One region of the Exiguobacterium sp. 17-1 genome, then DNA from elsewhere that is predicted to be linked to it. Evidence: predicted binding sites of a transcription regulator. Region 1 holds the regulator's gene; each other region holds the start of a gene.
What was found. The regulator Rex, encoded in region 1, represses fermentation and respiration genes when NADH is low (regulators of the CRP and FNR family bind a similar motif). The targets are predictions, from matches to a motif close to TTGTGAAATATTTCACAA.
Positions count from the first base shown of each region.

Region 2: a site for Rex is predicted at 1,721-1,738, ahead of MUN34_RS00590 (AtpZ/AtpI family protein). Genes of this name have one in related genera too.
Region 3: a site for Rex is predicted at 1,726-1,743, ahead of cydD (thiol reductant ABC exporter subunit CydD). Genes of this name have one in related genera too.
Region 4: a site for Rex is predicted at 1,512-1,529, ahead of MUN34_RS09875 (L-lactate dehydrogenase). Genes of this name have one in related genera too.

Region 1 is NZ_JALIGJ010000001.1:9,297-12,507, forward strand. Features, by position in the region: gene MUN34_RS00085 (ABC-F family ATP-binding cassette domain-containing protein) at 1-599, opposite strand, end outside; gene MUN34_RS00090 (redox-sensing transcriptional repressor Rex) at 756-1,415, shown strand; gene MUN34_RS00095 (twin-arginine translocase TatA/TatE family subunit) at 1,415-1,621, shown strand; gene tatC (twin-arginine translocase subunit TatC) at 1,629-2,408, shown strand; tRNA gene MUN34_RS00105 (tRNA-Ala) at 2,521-2,593, shown strand; gene MUN34_RS00110 (S8 family serine peptidase) at 2,840-3,211, shown strand, end outside.
Region 2 is NZ_JALIGJ010000001.1:110,650-113,860, reverse strand. Features, by position in the region: gene atpE (F0F1 ATP synthase subunit C) at 1-211, opposite strand, end outside; gene atpB (F0F1 ATP synthase subunit A) at 287-1,030, opposite strand; gene MUN34_RS00595 (ATP synthase subunit I) at 1,039-1,425, opposite strand; gene MUN34_RS00590 (AtpZ/AtpI family protein) at 1,422-1,640, opposite strand; gene MUN34_RS00585 (pentapeptide repeat-containing protein) at 2,294-3,085, shown strand.
Region 3 is NZ_JALIGJ010000004.1:40,653-43,863, reverse strand. Features, by position in the region: gene cydD (thiol reductant ABC exporter subunit CydD) at 1-1,690, opposite strand, end outside; gene MUN34_RS11245 (RrF2 family transcriptional regulator) at 1,902-2,384, shown strand; gene MUN34_RS11240 (nuclear transport factor 2 family protein) at 2,400-2,789, shown strand; gene ypfJ (KPN_02809 family neutral zinc metallopeptidase) at 2,848-3,211, opposite strand, start outside.
Region 4 is NZ_JALIGJ010000003.1:33,513-36,723, reverse strand. Features, by position in the region: gene rpmG (50S ribosomal protein L33) at 1-18, shown strand, start outside; gene MUN34_RS09885 (5-formyltetrahydrofolate cyclo-ligase) at 80-628, shown strand; gene MUN34_RS09880 (DUF92 domain-containing protein) at 619-1,398, shown strand; gene MUN34_RS09875 (L-lactate dehydrogenase) at 1,566-2,519, shown strand; gene MUN34_RS09870 (GNAT family N-acetyltransferase) at 2,735-3,211, shown strand, end outside.

The DNA.
Region 1 (3,211 bases):
TCGATGTCGAGGTGGTTGGTCGGCTCATCGAGAATCAACAGTTCCGGTGCCTGGAGTAACATTTTCGCCAGGGCAAGCCGGGTCCGCTGTCCACCAGAAAGCGTCTGAATCCGGCGGGAATAATCGTCCGGATAAAAACGCATCCCGTGTAAGACGGAGCGGATGTTGGCTTCGAACTGATAGCCGCCGGCTTCCGAGAAGTCGTGTTGCGCTTGATCGTACGTTTTCAGGAGACGGTCATAGGCAGTCGGATCATTTAATATGTGCTCCATGCCCATTTCGATTTCCATCCGGCGAAGCGCCCGTTCCTGATCCTGCAGATGCTCAAAGACGGTCAGCATCTCGTTCCAAATCGATTCGTTCGACTCGAGTCCGCTGTCCTGCGCGAGATAACCAATCCGGACTTCCTTGCTTTTCATGATCTCCCCCGAGTCATGTGACAGCTCCCCGGCGATGATTTTTAAAAGTGTCGATTTTCCGGCACCGTTTCGTCCGACGAGGGCAATCCGGTCCCGTTCCTGTACTTCGAGTTTAATATTGTCTAAAATCGGCTCTACGCCGAATGATTTTGAGAGTTGGTTTACTTGTAAGAGAATCATATCCATCCATCCTTCCACCCTTTAGTCTATCACGAAAAATCCTGCCGAATATAATATTTGTTACTCTATGTGAAGTGGTTTACAATCAAGGGGAGTAGAATTCTTTGCATTGATTTGGGTGCCACGTCAGAACGTGGCCGAAGGGGGAACTGCAGTATGAATGGGCCAGACACAAAAATACCACAAGCAACGGCGAAACGACTGCCGTTATATTATCGTTTTATCCAGAGTCTCTATAACTCCGGCAAGCTGCGCGTCTCGTCAGCAGAGCTCAGCGAAGCGGTCAAAGTCGACTCCGCGACGATCCGTCGTGACTTTTCCTACTTTGGGGCGTTAGGGAAAAAAGGGTACGGTTATAATGTTCAACATTTGTTAACATTTTTCCGAAAGACACTCAACCAAGACGAGGTCACGAATGTCGCCTTAATCGGGGTCGGACATCTCGGAACAGCGTTTGCAAATTATAACTTTTTAAAGAATAATAGTACTCGTATCGTCATCGCGTTTGACGCCGATGAAGATAAGGTCGGAACAACGACGCAGGACGTTCCGATTTATCATGTGTCGGATATGAAAGAACAAATCAAAGCGAACCATGTCGACGTCGCCATCTTGACGGTACCGTCCCAGTTCGCCCAGTCAGTGGCGGATGAGTTAGTTGAGTACGGTGTGACCGGCATTCTGAACTTTACACCGGCCCGGTTGAATGTACCGGCCCATGTCCGGGTGCATCACATCGATCTGTCAATCGAGCTGCAGTCGCTCGTCTATTTCATGAAGCATTATTCGCAATCAGCTGAAGGAGTGAAATCATAATGGAAAACCTTATTCCGTTAACGGTCGGATTCATGGGACCGGGAAGCATCGCCTTGATTGGTGTCGTCGCCCTCATCATCTTCGGACCGAAGAAATTACCGGAACTCGGCCGCGCGGCCGGTCAAACGTTAAAAGAGTTCAAGAGTGCGACACACGGCATCATGGACGATGATAAGGACAAAAAGGACGAAACGAAAGAGAAGTGAGTGAATCATGGCGATCGATCAAGAACAGAGTGTGACATCGCACTTAGATGAACTGCGTAAGCGGATTGTCTGGTCGCTCATCATCGTGGTGGTCATGTTTATCGCAGCCTTTCCGCTCGTCCGGCCGCTCGTCCGTTTCTTACAGGCCGACCTCAAGGAACTCGGAATTGGTCTGAATGCGTTTAACGTCGTTGATCCGTTGATGTTATATCTGAATCTTGCGTTCATCATCGCAATCGTCTTGGCGTCCCCGTTTTGGATGTACCAGCTTTGGGCGTTCATCCGTCCCGGTCTGCACGACCAAGAACAAAAAGCGACGTTGACGTACATTCCCGTGACGTTTTTCTTATTCCTCGCGGGCGTTTCGTTTTCTTATTTTTGGCTGTTGCCGTTTTTACTGGAAGTATCAACGGAACTCGGACAAGAGCTTGGGATTGAACAGGTCATCGGGGTCGAGAACTATTTCAGTTTCCTGATCCGGTTGACGATTCCGTTTGGTCTGTTGTTTCAGTTACCGGTCGTGACGATGTTTTTGACACGGCTCGGACTCGTGACGCCGTTCTTCATGCGGAAGAATCGGAAGTATGCGTATTTTGCGCTGTTCGTGATCGCGGCGTTGATCTCACCGCCCGACATCACATCGCATTTGATGATTTCTGTTCCGCTGTTCGTCCTGTATGAAATCAGTATCATCATCTCGGCACGGACGTATAAAAAAGTGCTGATCCTGGAGCAACAGGCGGAACTGGAACGACAGGCAGATCTGATGCGTGAGTTAAATAAGTAAAAAGAAGAAGCTTTTTCTTGCCGTGATGGCAAGAAAAGCTTTTTTTTGTAAGCGGTCTAATTTTATATTGAAAAAATGAACAGAAGTGGTTATACTCGTAATAGAAACACACGGGGGCTTAGCTCAGCTGGGAGAGCGTTTGGCTGGCAGCCAAAAGGTCGTCGGTTCGAGCCCGATAGTCTCCATATCGCTTTACCTGCCGAAACCTTGGGAAACCAAGGTTTTTTTTATGTCCTTTTTTCTTCACCTGTAAGAAATAGATAAGGAAATATAAGGATTTATACATTTTGTGATGTAATAAACAAACAAATACTTTTAAAAAGCACCAAATTTAAATTGTATATTAAGCGAAAGTTAATTAAACTAAAAATACAGAATTTTCGTTTAATATGCTTTGTTCCACATTACATTTTTGGAAAAGAGGAAAAAGAATGAAGAAAAAGAAGATTGCTCTGATGGCAGCTGCCCTCATGACATCTTCCAGCCTAGTTCATGCTGAGGGACACGTGTCATCACAAAAAGTGGATGTACAAAAGCCACAAGCACTCTCACTGAAAAAAGCGGGTCAAGAAAAGTCATACAGTCAAAACGAAAAAGTACGGATTGTCGTCGAGCTCGATCAAAAAGCAGCGATTGAACATGCACAAGCACAAAATAAGCGTTACAGCACGTTAAGCAACACGGAAAAAATTATTCTTAAGAATCAAATCGTCAATAAACAAAAAGAAGTCAAAGCAGCGATTGCCCAAAAAGATATTTCTGTTTCGTATAAAGAAAGTTTCACAACTGTCTTGAACGGTTTC
Region 2 (3,211 bases), 100 kb from region 1:
AAGAGTTGAGGAGAAGGAAACCGACCGCTACACCGATGATTGGAAGTGCCTCAACGAGACCGATACCGATGAACATTGTTTGACGAAGTTCGTTTTTGAGTTCTGGCTGACGTGCTTGTCCTAATACTGTACCGTTTACGATAAGACCGTTACCGATACCTGCGCCGAGTGCGCCGAGTCCGATGATGATCGCTGTTGCAATAAGTTCCATTATGAATTGCCTCCCTAGATTGTGTTCGAAATTTGGTCGTGCGATTATCGGAAAAGCAGATGCTTTACCTTCGAATTAATGGTCGTGCGCTGCCTTATGCCCGATGTAAACCATCGTTAAGATAAGGAAGATATACGCTTGGATTGCTCCGATGAAGAGTGAGAATCCTTGCCAGATCAACATTGGGATCGCTGACAGGATGACACCGACTGGTCCGAGGAATTGGAAATCGTTCGTTCCAGAGATGATACCGATCGAGAGAATGATACCAATCATGATCTCACCCGCGAAGATGTTACCGTAAAGACGAAGACCAAGTGTCAACGTGTTTGCGAACTCCTCGATGATGGTAATAATGAACATCGGCGTCATAAACGTTTTCGCATACGAGCCGAAGCCGCGCATTTTCACACCGTAATAATGGCTCATGACCACTACCATAGATGAAAGTGCAAGTGTCACATACGGATCTGCAGTTGGTGAGTTGAACCAAATGTAGTGACCCGTCACAACGTTAAAGGGAAGACCCATTAAGTTGGACACGATGATGAATAGGAACAGTGTCATTCCGAAAGTTAGGAAGCGACCCCCTGTTTTCCAGTCCATCGTGCTGCTGATGATTCCGCGAACGAACTCGAGGAACATTTCCATCACGTTTTGAGCACCGGTTGGCTTCATCACAAGACGTCGCGTACCGGCCACGGCAATCAGGAAAACGAGAGCAGCTGCAATCAGCACTGTGATCAAGTTTGTCCAGCTACCGTACAGAACGAAGTCGCCCCAGAGTGGGATTTCGTAAAGTGGCATTTCGTGGTTCATTTGATTATTCACCTCTTTTCCCGCTTAAGTTCGTGAGTAAAATACTCACAAAATTGTATGACGTGGCCGGCGAGAAGGCCTATTACCACCGCAGTTAATGACAATTCGGCTTCATACTTCAAGCCGATCATCACACAGAGTACCGCGACCGCCATGCGTGATACGGTCCCTCGAGACATCGGCTTGCGCCCACGCTCGATTACACGATACATTCGATCGACGCTTAATCGTTGAAGCGTCAAGATCATGAAGCTACCTGCCCCACCCAGTGCCAGTCCATAAATCACCGGATCACTTGGATAACCGACAAGTAACAGAACGGCAAGGATTCCATAATAGAGTCCGAACCATCTTAAGTACGCACGATACAACGCATCTTGAAGGATGATATTCATGTCTTGTCTCCTAACAAGTGCCTGATCATTGCGATCATGCAGAGAATTCCGATGAAAATCCCGATGAACACTGCAAACGTCGCGCCCATCTTTTGCCACCAGTCCTGCTGTTCCCCATAGTTCCCAACAAGAAAGCCGATGACGATCGGTGCGGCTAGTGCCGTCGAAATTTGCGAGGCCATGACCATACTCGTCGCGAGCCCTTTTTGGCGCACTAGAGACGACCCCCTTTTCCCAGTTGTGAGTTCTTTTTCTTTCCCACAATTTGCGGATTTTCATACTAGTCAAGAATACAATGAGAACCATTTCATAGTCAAATGAATTCACAATTAAAATGGAGCCGTAAAACCATTGTATATCAACAATTGATAAGGTTTTCACAGAGGTGTCCCGTGCCACTCTTTTCACGAAGATGTGAAGAAAATATGTAGTACTATCAACGTTTATCGAGATGGTTCACTAGGTGAACAAAACCATTGAACAGTAACGTTATATCGTCTTTCGGAATGAGAAACAAGTCGTCTAAATTTGATTTGTGTCGATTTTGTGAAAAAACATTTTTCATTCACAATTGTAAACGCTTCCGTTTCGGGACATAAAAACGTCTCTGACATCTGTTTGTAACAAAGCCGGTCGACGATTTCCAATTCGTCTCGTGTGTGCCTTGTCACAGCTTAAAAATTCACGGGTGAGTTTCTATTTTCAAGGTCATGATGCGGCTCTTTTTTACAAAAAACATATATTTTGCTCGTCCGTTCGAGCTAATCCTATGCTATTTTCATTCATTCCCCATGATTTGAAAACGATTGTCCACGATTACCGATCTGTGGTAAAAAGAAGTCAGATTAACCAAAAGGAAGTGAAACTCATGGAAACCGAACGCTTTCGTGTTCAGTGCGGGGATTGCTTCGGACTCTGTTGCACGGCCCTTGCGTTTTCCGCCTCAAGCGATTTTGGTCATGACAAACCGGAAGCGACACCTTGCCGGAATTTAGATACGGATTACCGCTGCCGGATTCACGACCGGTTGCGCCCGAACGGATATAAAGGATGCACCGTCTATGACTGCTTCGGTGCCGGTCAACAGATTTCGCAAGTGACATTTCAAGGTGTATACGATGAAACGACGAAACCCGCCATGTATACGCTCTATCCGAAAATGGTCCATCTGCAGGAAATGATGTGGTACCTGACAGACGGCATCCGACCGGCCACACGCTCGATTCATCATCTGCTAGAAAATAAGCTGGCTGAACTGGATGCAATGACCGGTTCTTCTCCGGACGAGCTTGCGGCACTCGATCTCGATCAAGTACGGGCAACCTTGCTACCGCTCTTTGCCCAAATCGAAGAACTGGTTCAAACGCCGTTTTCAGGGACGAGCAGACGCTCACTTCCCCGCGACTGGATCGGGAAAAATCTTGCCGGACAGGACTTCTCCGGCATAAGTGTCCGCGGCCAGTTTTTGCTCGCGGCAAACTTATCGAACAGCCGGTTGCGCGGCGTCAACTTCCTCGGTGCCGACCTGCGTGACTGTCAGTTGGCTGGAGCTGATTTGACCGATGCGTTGTTTTTGACGCAGGCACAGGTCAATGCGGCACAAGGAGACGCCAAGACACGTCTGCCGGAACGGTTGCTCCGCCCGTCGCACTGGACGTAATGACATGGTATTCACTATTCTCTAACAAGAGTAAACATAAGAGTCATACTATCTTAACAGTCGTTCCGTCCTCTTCCTCATGCAGGAGTCGCATGAAACGAGGACGTTCACGATATTTAGAAAGGT
Region 3 (3,211 bases), on a different contig from region 1:
CATACTCCGATTCGCGTCCGAGTAATTCTTCGTGTGTCCCACGGTCGACGATCTGTCCCGCTTCCAGCACGACGATTTGATCCGATTGTTCGATCGTATGCAGACGGTGGGCGACCGTGATGACAGTCGCTTCACGTCCTAAGACGGTCATTGCTTCCTGTAATACCCGTTCCGTCTTGACGTCAAGACCGGTCGTCGGTTCATCAAACAAGATGACGTTCGGTCGTTTCAGGAAAGCACGTGCCAGCGCAACACGCTGTTTTTCGCCGCCGGATAAGCCGCGTCCGCCTTCCCCGATTACCGTGTCGAGTCCGTTCGGCAGTTGTCCGATCAATTCAGTCAGACCGGCATCAGATGCCGCCTGCTCAATCGCCGGTCTCGATGCTTCGCGCAATTCACCTATTGCGATGTTATCCGCAAGTGTCCCGGCATAGAGGTACGGATGCTGGGAGATATAACTCAGTTGACGGAACCAGCTCGCTTCCGTAATTGTCTGACGATCTTGACCGTCCAACAACAGCTGTCCGTCCTGCGGATCGGCAAGACCTGCCAGTAATTGAAGAACGGTCGATTTTCCGGCACCGCTGCGACCAATCAAGGCAACCTTCTGATACGGTTCGATGACAAGATTCAGTTCAGTCATCGCAAACCGGGCATCGCGGTACGTAAAGGCGACATCTTTCAGCTCAATCCGCGGCGGATGGCCTGCTGATAATTCAGTTTGTCCGAAGACGACACTCCGGTCATCTTCCGTCAGTTCGGCCGCAATCTGTTTTGCGGCGGCGACACTACCGCGCCCCGTATGGAAGGCAGCGCCCATCTCTTTTAAAGCTAAATAGTATTCCGGTGCCAGAACCAACATCAGAAAGGCCGGCACGAAGGTGATGCTTTGGAACAAAATCAACCGTAAACTGACTTCAAGCGCAATCATCCCCATGCTGAGCATCGAGATGAATTCGAGCATCAGCGATGACAGGAAGGCCAGTTTTAAGACAGTCAACGTCGCATCCCGAAAATCGAGGCTGCTCCGTTCGATGACGTCCTGCTGGGCCTTTGCCCGTCCAAATAACTTCAACGTCGTCAGTCCCTGTAACGTATCGAGGAACGTACCGGAAAAGGCATTCATCTTCTCGAGCTGCGTATCGGCCCGCTTTTGCGTCATGATCCCGATGACGATGTAAAACAGCGGAATGAACGGCGCCGTAATCATCATGACCAGTCCCGTCACCCAGTCATAGCTGAAGGCGGCAATCAGCACCATCAGCGGAACGATCGACGTCTGGATAACTTTCGGCAGGTACTGGCTATAATAGCTGTCCATCTCATCGACGGAATCGAGCAGGACACTGACCTTTTTTCCGGATTGTCCTTCGAGCATCGATTCAACAGAGTTTTTCGTATATTTCGCGACAAGTGCCTGGCGTAAGTCTTGTTTGACCCGTGCCGCAAGATTCGTCCCGAGACGTCCGTTCCAGTACGTGACGCCGACGCGCAGGACAAGCATCCCCAACAGGACACCAAGCAATGGAATGACTGCCGCGAACGGATCCCCTTGCAGGAAAATCCGGTCGACAATGATGACAATCAGATAGGATTGACCGATGACGGCTACGCCCATCAGGACGGCTGCAAGCATCAGTTGTATAAAAATCGTACGCGGAATCGTGATGATTCCTTTGAGTGGATTCATAAGAAAACGTCCTTTCACTAAGTGTGAACGACTTTTAGTGAATATTTTCACATATCGTACATTCAGTATACCGAATCCATTCTGTTGATGCCACGGGTATGCTGTCGAAAAGGTGTGACGGTTTTGTGAGGGACCTTTTGTTGGACAATTCATCTATCCGGATGTATTGTAGATAATAGTTATCCACGTTATACAGAAAGGAGAATGTTTCATGCAAATGAAAACAGGCGTCGAACAATCGGTGTACGCGATGCTCTTATTGACGTTTTTACCGGAGAAGGGTGTGTTGCCTGGAGAATTCATCAGTCAGCAACTCGGCGCTTCCCCGACCTATTTTCAAAAACTGCTTCGGAAGCTCGTGAGTGCGGATCTGCTGATTTCTGTTCCCGGTGCCAAAGGCGGCTTCCGTCTGAAAGCGTCACCGGAAACAATTCGTGTGTTTGATATTTATGAAGCCATCGAGGGCAAACAGTCATTATATGCTTCAAGCGGTGTCTTCGAAGACTTGATGGGCATCCAAAACCAAAACATCTGCCTGTTATCCGACCTGATGGCGGAAGCGGAACAATCCTGGCAGTCGACGCTTAAACGCGAGACGATCGATTCGATCCGCCGTGAAATTTATTTGAACTGTCCGCCCGACCATCTGACAAAACTGCAAAGCTTAATCGAAGAAAAAATGATTCGCAACTAAAAGGAGATTATTATGATGAACACTACTACACTTGACCGTTATTTTGATTTATTTGACGCTTCCCGGACCGATGAACAAGCCTTCACCGATCTTGTTTCCCTGTTCTCGGACGATATCACGTTCGTCTTAAACGGACAGGAACAGCATGGAATCGAAGCCTGGAAACAGTTTGTCCGGATGGTCTTTACGGCTAATCAGGATATTAAGCACATGTATGCCGGATGGGTTCCTTCAGAAACAGGCGATACGCTTGAAACACGATGGGCCGTTTGTGGTAAGCGTGCCGACGGATCGGTCTTCACGCAAGACGGAACGGATATCGCCCGACTGGATGCGGACGGAAAAATCGTCTATCTCGCCAACGTCCCCGATGATACTGCGATGTTCAATCAATACAATTCTTAATCACAGATGAAAGACAAAAGGTCTCACTTCATGCGAAGTGAGACCTTTTAATGCTGCTTTATAAATTTTTCGCCTTGAAGGTGTCGCCACCTTCAATCGTTCCATTATCAAATCCTTTTTGGAACCAACGTTCCCTTTGCGCCGACGTACCGTGTGTAAAGCTTTCCGGTACGACATAGCCTTGCCCTTTTTTCTGCAATGTATCATCTCCGACGGCATTCGCCGCTCCAAGTGCCTCTTCCAAATCGCCTTCTTCAAGCAGATTTTGTCCTTGTGCATGGTTGGCCCAGACACCCGCATAGTAATCCGCCTGCAATTCAAAGCGGACCAGGTATTTGTTGAACTTCTCTTCGCTCATCTTTTGGCGGAGCGGCATGATTTCGTCTGATGTCCCAAGCAACGTTTGGACATGGTGCCCGACT
Region 4 (3,211 bases), on a different contig from region 1:
CACCGTGAAGTAAAATAATTGAGATGGAAGCCGTCACCTTGTGTGATGGCTTTTTTGTTGAATAAGGGGGCTTCGCAAGATGGGAAAACAGGAAATCCGGCAATTTATTACCGATCAGTTAAATCAGTTAGAACATCGTGAACAAAAAGAACAACAGATTTATGATCATCTGTTTGCATTACCGGAGTGGAAAAATGCTCAATCCATTGCCATCACACTTTCATTTCGGAACGAATGTGCGACAGAGCCGATTATTTTAAAAGCTTGGCAACTTGGGAAACAGGTTGTCATTCCGAAAGTCATTCAACAGGATATGCGATTTTTTGAATATTTACCGACCAGTCCATTGATAGAAACAAAGATGGGTATTCGGGAACCGGATGATCAGGCGAAAGAGCAATCTTTGAGTTCAGTTGATCTTTGTCTTGTTCCGGGACGAGCTTTCACACGTCAAGGTTACCGTGTAGGATGGGGAGGCGGTTTTTATGATCGGGTATTAGCCGATTACCATGGGCATACCGTAGCGATTGCTTTTAACCGTCAGCTGGTCCCTGCTTTCGAAGTGGAAACATTCGATCAACCGGTCCAGCGAATCGTAACCGAGTCTGGGGTCGTTGTATGTCAGTAATCTACGGTATTCTATTTTGTTTTTTGCTCGGCTACATCGGATACCGGATGCGTTTGCTGACAATCAGCGGGAGTATCTGGACGGTTGTCGTCGGGGCACTTGTTCTTTCCGGCTTCGGTTACTCCGGACTTCTGATGTTGTTGCTCTTTTTTGGCAGTTCCAGTTTGTTGTCGAAACTTGGGAAACGTAGAAAACAGTCGGTGAATCAAATCGTCGAAAAAGACGGACCGCGTGACGGTTGGCAGGTTCTTGCGAACGGCGGTGTCGCAGCGGTGGCTTCCGTGGGATTCGTTTGGACAGAACAAACGTCTTTCCTCATTTTATTTTTGATTTTGCTCGCTGCGTCAAATGCCGACACATGGGCTTCTGAAATTGGTCCCTTGTCTAAAAAGGATCCCTTTCTCTTGACGGGACATCGTGTACCGGCTGGAACGAGCGGCGCAATTTCAATCCTCGGGACATCAGCGACGATCGTCGGGGCGCTGTTCATTGCGACAGCGGGGGATTTATTGTTCGATTTGTCGACGAACACTTGGCTGTTAGTGACGACAGGCGGCATCCTCGGAAGTTTGTTCGATACATTGTTCGGCGGGACGATCCAGCGGAAATTTCGATGTGTCGTTTGTCTTAAAGAAACGGAAAAACGTATCCATCATAATCAACCGACCCTTTATGTAAAAGGGTGGAAATGGCTCGGGAATGACGGAGTGAACTTTTTATCGAGTATGTTAGCCGGAATGATTGGTTTTATTGTGCATCGAATGTGGTAAGTGGAAATGGAAGATGTCACTTTTCCTTATGTTAGGATATTATTGACACAAATTAGACAAGATGTGAACGGTTTCATGAACACCTATACTTTGTGAAAGATGTTACAATCTATTTGTGAGATAGTTAACAAACTTTTAAATTACCTTCAGAAAGGTGGATATAAAGGATGGAATTACATGCGAAAGTGACACGTGTAGCGTTAATTGGTGCGGGGGCTGTCGGTTCAAGCTTTGCGTATCAGATGTCAACAGCGGGATTGTGTGAAGAATTGGTCATCATCGACGTCAATAAAGCCAAAGCAGAGGGAGAGGCGATGGATTTAAATCACGGGACACCGTTCAGTTCTTCCCCGATGCGTATTTGGGCAGGGGATTACGCAGACTGTAAAGATGCGGAAGTGATCGTTATCACGGCGGGAGCGCCACAAAAACCGGGTGAAACCCGACTCGATCTTGTCGCTAAAAATGCGTTGATCATGAAAGAAATGGTGCGTCAAATCATGGAGTCCGGTTTTGATGGCATCATCGTCGTTGCGTCTAACCCCGTTGACATCATGGCCCACTTAGCATGGAAATATTCCGGTCTTCCAAAATCCCGTGTCTTTGGGTCAGGTACCGTCCTTGATACGGCACGTTTACGCCAAATGCTCGGTGAATACTTCCATATTGATTCTCGTAACGCACATGCCTATATTCTTGGAGAGCATGGGGACACGGAATTTGCAGCCTGGAGTAATTCACGGATCTACGGTAAAACGATTGATGAATTGTTAGCTGAAGATGATCGATACTCTCAAGCCGATCTTGATCAAATTTACATCAATGTTCGGGATGCTGCGTATCATATCATCGAACGAAAAGGTGCGACCTATTATGCGATTGGTCTTGGACTTGTCCGAATCGTCCGGGCGATTCTTGGAAATGAGAACTGTCTCTTGACGGTCGGAGCACATGTTGACGGACAATATGGAATGTCCGGTATTCATATCGGCGTACCCGCAATCATCAACCGGCAAGGTGTTCGGGAAATCATCGAAGTTTCTTTAACGGAAGAAGAACTCAAAAAATTTCATCATTCAGCAGAAGTATTGCGTCAAACGATGGAACCTGTCCTCCGTTAATTTTGAGTTGATAGCTTCATCTTCGATTCTGGACGTGCTTAAAGCAAAAAGATCACTCTTTTTTGGTAAGTCGAAAAGGAGTGATCTTTTTGCGTGGAAAAAATCTCGATTAAACTAGGTTTTACTTTACTAGAAAAAGGTTATGTAAAGGGTAGAAGAGTTTTTCATGTCATATTGTCTAATAGGAAAAACGCATAAAGGGGAGAAAGACAGTCATGTATACATTTCGGAAGTTAACGAAAGAAGATGCAGAACAGTATTGGAGTCTTCGGCTGGAAGGATTAAAAAATCATCCAGATGCGTTTGGTCATTCGTTTGATGATGAACAACAAACACCAATTCAAGATGTTCAAGAAGGACTCGAAGGTGATCCGGACTCTGATGAAGTGTGGCTCGGAATATTTGACGGCGAAAAGTTATTTGGGTTTGGACAAGTCAAGCCGTACGAATTATCGCGCGAGTCGCATAAAGCGATGATTTCTGGTGTGTATGTATCGCCGGATTACCGTGGCGGGACAGGTCGCGCCCTAATGGAGGCACTGATCGAAGAAGCAAAACAACTTCCGGATGTCGAACAAGTCATCCTGGCGGTGCTTTCCGGCAATGAGGCCGCCCAGAACCTTTATGAGTCACTAGGCTTTGAAGTATATGGCGAAGATCCGGATTCCGTTAAATTGGAAGACGGAACATAT